DNA from 3 places in the Bacteroides sp. RCH18 genome. Region 1 is predicted to be linked to each of the others. Evidence: riboswitches for the same ligand, from Rfam matches in the RefSeq annotation. Region 1 holds a riboswitch; each other region holds the start of a gene.

Region 1 (2,270 bases):
GCTGCCGGATCCTCCGCCCGAAGAATCGTTCCGGAAAGCGCGATTCCGTTCACTCCGGTTTCGAGTATGGCGGGTATATCCTCACGGGTGATTCCTCCGATGGCTACTACCGGCAGTTCGATATTCGCTTCCTTCATCTGAGATAAAATAGCGGTATAACCTTCCAGTCCCAGAACAGGACTCAGGTTTTTCTTTGTAGTGGTAAACCGGAAAGGACCGATGCCGAGGTAATCCGCTCCGGCACGGTAGTGCTGTACGACATCCTCGAATGTATTTGCCGTACCTCCGATAATAAATGCTTCTCCAAGTAATTGTCGTGCCTGATCTATCGGCATATCTTTTTTGCCCAGATGCACTCCGTCCACTTCCAGCTTTTTGGCAAGTTCGACGTGGTCATCCAGAAGTAAGATCGCTTCTTTTTCTTTGCAGAGCGGCTTTAGTTGGAGGGCAACAGCTTCCACCTCTTCACACGGAGCTTCCTTCATGCGTAGCTGAATCCATTTACATCCTCCTTCAAGTGCCATGAGTGCCGATTCGAAATAAGTATACCGATCGGTCTGGTGGGTGATAAATTGTAGACTGACCATACTTTTACCCTCCACAAGCCGCTTTGATGACCACGAGGTTATCATTCTCCTGTAACGTGAATTTCTCCCATTCGGAACGTGGAATCATTTTGTTGTTTACGGCAATAGCGATGCCTTGTACCGGAAGTTCCAGTTGGGCAGCCAGTTGTGTAAGGGTAGAAGCAGGAGTCATTTCCACCTCTTTGTTGTTAACTTGTACTTTCATTGTCCTATCAGTATTAATAAGTTGAAAGTAAATACAAAGAGCGTGCTTATATAGAAAGGCGATAAGAAAGAAACACAATCCCTACGTCAGTGCTAACTGCCTCAGGTTCCTAGGGTATAATCTCAGCCCCTCTTTGGGGCACCCCTTTGTCTTTACGGGAGCAAAGTAAGCGAAAAAGAAACAAAGATTCATCAAATTATCCGTTTTTTTTTCATTTTTCTTCCGATTCCCGCTTTTTGATAGGATGAGAAAAGACAAACCGTGCTCCGTTCTTATAATTCTTGTCAATCCAGATATCGCCTCCCATGCGTTGTATGGTCAGTTTGCAGATTGCCAGTCCCAAGCCTGTTCCCTGCACAAATTCGTTGAGCTTTTCAAAACGCTGGAATACCAGTTCCTGCTTGTCTTCGGGGATGCCCGCGCCTGTATCGGTCACAGAGAACAGCATACACTGGTCTTCTTCGTCTATTTTATAATCCAGCGTGATACTTCCGCCGTCGGGAGTAAACTTCAGCGCATTGTTCAGTAAGTTGATGATCACCTGCTGCAAACGTAGCGGGTCGGTATAGAGCATATAAGGCTCTTTCGGCATCTGAAGCCTGACATCTATATCTCTTGTCCGGTTCTTCCTGGTCAGTGTGATCATGTTCTGGCAATGATTTACCAGTTCGCACCATTCATACTTGAACAGCAGTTTACCTGATTCCAAGCGTGATACATCCAGTACATCACTGATCAGCTGCAATAACAATTCGGAATTAGTCTGGATGATATCCGCATATTCCTTCTGCTCATCCGTTGCTTCCACGGTATCGATCAGCAGGCTGGAAAAGCCGACAATAGCGTTCAGCGGTGTCCGTATTTCGTGGCTCATATTTGATACGAAGGCACTTTTCAGTTGATTGGCTTCTTCGGCACGCTCTTTGGCATGACGTAGCGCAATTTCCGATAATTCCAGTTTCTTTTTATCTTCCCTTAATTGGGCTGTAGTCTTCTCAAGGTGATTCTTTAAGATTTTTGTCCGGTAATAATAATACAGTGAGATAAACAGTCCGCCTATCAGTACAAGGAAGGTAAACAGGATGAATTGCACTTCCGTCCGATATGCCTGAAAGAAAGGCACCTGTTGGTTGATGATAAGTGAATTGAAAGGTAGTTTCTTGTCCTGAAATCCCCATTCATGCAGTTTGTTGGCATCAAATTTGTATCTGTTGGGCAACAAATGAATGTGGCTGACATTGTTTTTCCCCTTGTCCAGAAATTGATAAGCCTGTTCTCCCATGCTTCTCCCTATTCCGTCGTACTGGGGGATATACCCTCCGATTGCCCAATAACCGATGGCAGTAGCAGTCAGGCTGAAAACAGGCAACTCTGGATTCGCTTTGGAGAAAGCATATACAGAGTTGTTCATATACGTTATGCCCCGATTATCAATTCTCCAGATACCCAGTAGTGCAACCGAATTTCTGGGGATATCG
Region 2 (2,270 bases), 1.6 Mb from region 1:
CTACGTTCAGATTCCATGCGGTGGAGAAGGTATGGTTGAAAAGAAGTTGATAATTCTTTTGCAGATAGTTATCCGTCTGGTCGGCATAATAATGTTTTTCATTATCGTCTCCGGTATATTCGCCGCAAGGGTTATACCGTCTTCCGTGTTCTTCCATTTCTGCTTTAGTGGCATATCCCCAGGCATGATACGTCTTTTCTTTTCCTGTGAATGCGATCAGTTTGACAGACGTATTTTCGGCGAAATATCCTCCTTGCAGATAGTAAGAGTTGAGATTGACGGAGGCGCGGTCGATGTATCCGTCCGTACCGATGTTGGAAAGTCGGGCATCGAATGTCCAGTGATTGTTCAGTAGTCCGGTTCCCACTTTTACAGTTTCCTTGTGGGTGTTGAAAGAACCATAGGAACCGTTGAACTCGGCATACGGTTTCATGGATGCACCTTCGGTCTGCATATTGACACTGGCTCCGAAGGCACCGGCGCCGTTGGTCGATGTTCCTGCGCCACGTTGCACTTGCATATCCTTTACGGAAGAAGAGAAGTCGGGCATATTTACCCAGAACAGATTGTGGCTTTCGGCATCGTTCATCGGAATGCCGTTTACAGTGATGTTGATACGCGTGCCGTCAGTGCCTCGTACACGAAGAGTCGTATAGCCGATGCCCGATCCCGCATCCGATGTGGTCAGTGTGGAAGGAGTCATGCTCAGCAGGTAGGGAATATCCTGCCCGAAGTTCACTTTTTTAAGTTCGGCTTTGCCTATATTGGTAAATGCTACGGGAGTTTTTGCTGTAGCACGTGTGGATACTACCTGCACTTCTTGCAGGTTGATTACTTTCAGACTATCCTTTGCACTCGTTTGTGCATGGACAGAGAAGCCTGCGCCCAATAAGGCGACGGCCATCATCATCATTTTTTTCATCTTGCTTATTAATTAGTTCTCTACGCCGGCATTACCCGGTTCAGATTCTATGGGTATGTTCTCAGCCCGTCATGTTAAGGCACCCCTACTTAGTGAATCGTTGGCAAAATTACTGCTTTTGCGGGAGGAAAGCAAAAAAAACTTTTAGATTTGCTAAAAACAATATAACTTTGTAGTTTGTTGAAATATGACAAGTCAGCTATTTATTCATTTTAATATAATTATCAAATTATGCTACTATTATTTCAGGCGACAGCAACACAGCTTGCGGATTCTACACAAATCGCCGCAGATAAATTAATGGAAGAAGCGATAGCCAATGCGGACGGATTGGACAAGCTTTCTCTGATCACCCAGCAATTGGTAGATTTCGGTATCCGTGCCGGAGAACGCATCCTGATTGCTACCCTTGTCTTCATCGTAGGACGTTTCCTGATTTCGATGCTTAACCGGTTTGTCGGACGTCTGATGGACAGAAGAAAAGTGGATATAAGCATCAAGACTTTTGTGAAGAGTCTGGTAAATATTCTGCTGACCATTCTGTTGATTATTTCTGTAGTCGGTGCTTTGGGAGTCGAAACAACTTCATTTGCAGCCCTGTTGGCTTCTGCCGGTGTGGCTGTCGGTATGGCGCTGTCCGGTAATTTGCAGAACTTTGCCGGCGGACTGATCGTATTGCTCTTCAAGCCTTATAAGGTAGGAGACTGGATTGAAAGTCAGGGAGTTTCCGGAACGGTTAAGGAAATACAGATATTTCACACCATTCTGACTACCGGAGATAATAAAGTGATTTATATACCGAACGGTGCAATGAGCAGTGGAGTGGTGACAAACTATAATACACAGACAACGCGCCGTGTAGAATGGATTGTTGGCGTGGATTATGGAGAAGATTATAATAAGGTACAGCAGATTGTCCGTGATATACTGACGGCCGACAAGCGTATTCTGACTGATCCCGCCCCGTTTATTGCCCTTCATGCGCTGGATGCCAGCAGTGTGAATGTGGTAGTCCGTGTGTGGGTGAATACGGCAGATTACTGGGGAGTTTATTTTGATATAAACAAGACTATTTATGAAACCTTTAATGAAAAAGGCATCAACTTCCCGTTCCCGCAACTTACCGTACATCAGGGAAACTGATCACTATACAATATATGCTAAAACGAGAGAGTTTCACTTCGGTGAGACTCTCTCATTTTATATGAACAAATTGTCTGGTGTGATTGGAAAATTTCTTTTTATTTGATGCCGAAATCCTCAGCAAATTCATATCGGTCTTCTTTGATCCCCAGTACATGGTTGATTTTCCTTCTTTTTTCAAGGTCCTTAAAGTAGCTTTCTACGA
Region 3 (2,270 bases), 1.6 Mb from region 1:
CGGTAGCACCTACGATGGCGATTTTCCGTATCCCTTTACTTTGCAGATAATGGACAGCTTTGGTCTGATCATTCGTCTCCTGATCCGAAATTTGAAGGATAATAGAGGAAAAACGCTTTTTATATTCCGGCAGGAGCGAGTCTCCATCGCCTATAATCACGTCGGGAGTATGTCCGCGGGAAATATATTCATTGGCGGCCCCGTCGCAACAAACGACGAATTGGGCTTCTGCCAAAAGACGCAGGGGAAGTTCGTGCGCAGGATATTCACCGTTGGCAAGTATGACGGCTTGGGGTATATAGTGTTCGTTTATCATTGCATGTTCATTATTTTTTTCCATTTGAAGTAGCCAAAGATAGCTATAATGGAGTAAAGTCCGTACAATGCGGAGGTGAAATAGAGATCTTTATAGATATAAAGTCCGCAACAGACGATGTCGACAAGAATCCAGGCAAACCATTGCTCGATGTATTTGCGTGCCAGCATCCACATTCCGACAATGCTCAACGCCGTTGTGAAACTGTCCAGCCACGGAACGTTACTGTCTGTGTATTCGATAAGTATCCGGGCGATGCCGACGAAAGACACGATAAACACAAGGAATAGTGGCAGATAGCATTTCCACGGGGTATGTATAATGGGGAGACTTTTCTTTTCCCCGTGTCCCCACATCCAGAAGAACCATCCGTAGATGGCAGCTATCAGATAGTAGATGTTGATGCCGAAGTCGGCATACAACCCCGCGTCGTAATAAACAAAGATATAAATGGCCGGCATGATGATGCCCGCCAGCCACAGATAGATACTGGCGCGATACTCCAGCCACAGGTAGATAATACCGATAAACGTACCGAATATCTCCAGATAATTCATTTCCATATTTGCTTATTTATTCGTTCTCTACGCCGGCATTACCCGGATCAGATTCTATGGGTATGTTCTCAGCCTGTCATGTTAGGGCACCCCTATTGCGTGAATCGGCGGTAAAATTACGAATTTAGCAGAAGGAAAACAAGGAATCATGTAAAAACAAGTCCTCCGTTGAAAAAACGAAGAGGAGATTTCAGCGGCATTTTTGCAATGCCGTGAAATCTCCTCTTCTCCTCATTTGTCGTGTATTATAAAACTTCTTTTTCTTTGGTCAGTTGCTCTTCATATAGCGTGTTACCGATCGTATATTTGAGGCTGAACTTTTTGGCGGTTGTGTTGTAGGTACTTTCTCCTGAGTCGATAATTACCGGTCCGTTTTCAGTATCCCATGCTTTGATCAAAACTTTCTTTACATCATTAGTGCCTTCCACTATCTGATCCGTGATGGTCAGTTCTATTGTACCCGTTTGGATATCAGCCTTCTCGTCGCTCTCGTTGTTCATGGCATAGAATAGTCTGACAGTGTTGACTCCGGTAGGCTTAATCGTTTTAGGCTTCTGAATCGTCTTCGGAGTTTCTCCTTCTAAGGTGGTATGGCCACTCATCTGGTAACTGCCCGAATAGTCATTCTTTAATTTTAATAGAATCAACATTTTATATCCGGATTCACTTATCGGATATCCTGTTGTACTTTCTATTTCGACGGGGATGACGTATGACTGGTCAATCTTCAGACTTGCTGTCTTTATCAACACAGGAACTTCAGCGGAAATACCTTCAGCGTGCTTGATTACCGTATTCTCCAAAGAAGGAATGGAATATAAATCAGTATCCAATGATTTATAATATTTGTCCTCATTCAGAACGGTCCAGTATTTTTTATTGTAAATATCTACCAACTCTTCATTGATCTTCATTTTTACGTTCACATCTCGGTCTAATGCTAATGTACCGGAACTGCTGACCGTGAAATAAGTTTTCACTTCTTCGTTACTGTAGCTTACTTCTGTGGTCCATACTCGGTTGTAAGCACCGATCAGGTAGATTTCTTTCTGATATTGTTCTTTTTCAAGCAGGTCTTTTTCACAAGAAGTGATGGAGAGCGTTAACAAAGAACAGACCACTATTTTGTATATTGATCTCATTATATGTTCAATTTTATATGATTAATAATCAGTTATATGATGGAAAGGGGAAAGTTACCAATCTCCGAATCCGTCCCATCCTGGATTTTGTTTCAGTTTGGCATTTTTATCCAATACGGCTCTCGGAATAGGATAGAAGTACATCTTCCTGTCAAAGCTGCGTAATGCATACTTATGAACTACATTGACAACAGTATAGAATTGGTCTCTTTCGGTTGTCTTCTTGGTAACGTCCATACCTTGTACCGGTTTGTT

What was found. A riboswitch is a leader RNA that binds a small molecule or an ion and turns the genes downstream of it on or off. The one in region 1 is predicted to bind thiamine pyrophosphate.
Region 2: it holds a riboswitch for thiamine pyrophosphate, as region 1 does, so the genes downstream of both, ACHLI0_RS09995 (TonB-dependent receptor) here and thiS (sulfur carrier protein ThiS) in region 1, are expected to answer to the same signal.
Region 3: it holds a riboswitch for thiamine pyrophosphate, as region 1 does, so the genes downstream of both, pnuC (nicotinamide riboside transporter PnuC) here and thiS (sulfur carrier protein ThiS) in region 1, are expected to answer to the same signal.

The regions. Positions count from the first base shown of each region.
Region 1 covers NZ_JBIPTC010000001.1:882,604-884,873, reverse strand. The annotation lists gene ACHLI0_RS03405 (thiamine phosphate synthase) at 1-587, opposite strand, end outside; gene thiS (sulfur carrier protein ThiS) at 592-792, opposite strand; TPP riboswitch at 854-948, opposite strand; gene ACHLI0_RS03395 (sensor histidine kinase) at 1,004-2,270, opposite strand, start outside.
Region 2 covers NZ_JBIPTC010000001.1:2,507,225-2,509,494, reverse strand. The annotation lists gene ACHLI0_RS09995 (TonB-dependent receptor) at 1-922, opposite strand, end outside; TPP riboswitch at 923-1,019, opposite strand; gene ACHLI0_RS09990 (mechanosensitive ion channel family protein) at 1,154-2,065, shown strand; gene ACHLI0_RS09985 (hypothetical protein) at 2,164-2,270, opposite strand, start outside.
Region 3 covers NZ_JBIPTC010000001.1:2,521,566-2,523,835, reverse strand. The annotation lists gene ACHLI0_RS10030 (thiamine diphosphokinase) at 1-316, opposite strand, end outside; gene pnuC (nicotinamide riboside transporter PnuC) at 313-879, opposite strand; TPP riboswitch at 881-977, opposite strand; gene ACHLI0_RS10020 (BT_3044 domain-containing protein) at 1,119-2,015, opposite strand; gene ACHLI0_RS10015 (RagB/SusD family nutrient uptake outer membrane protein) at 2,070-2,270, opposite strand, start outside.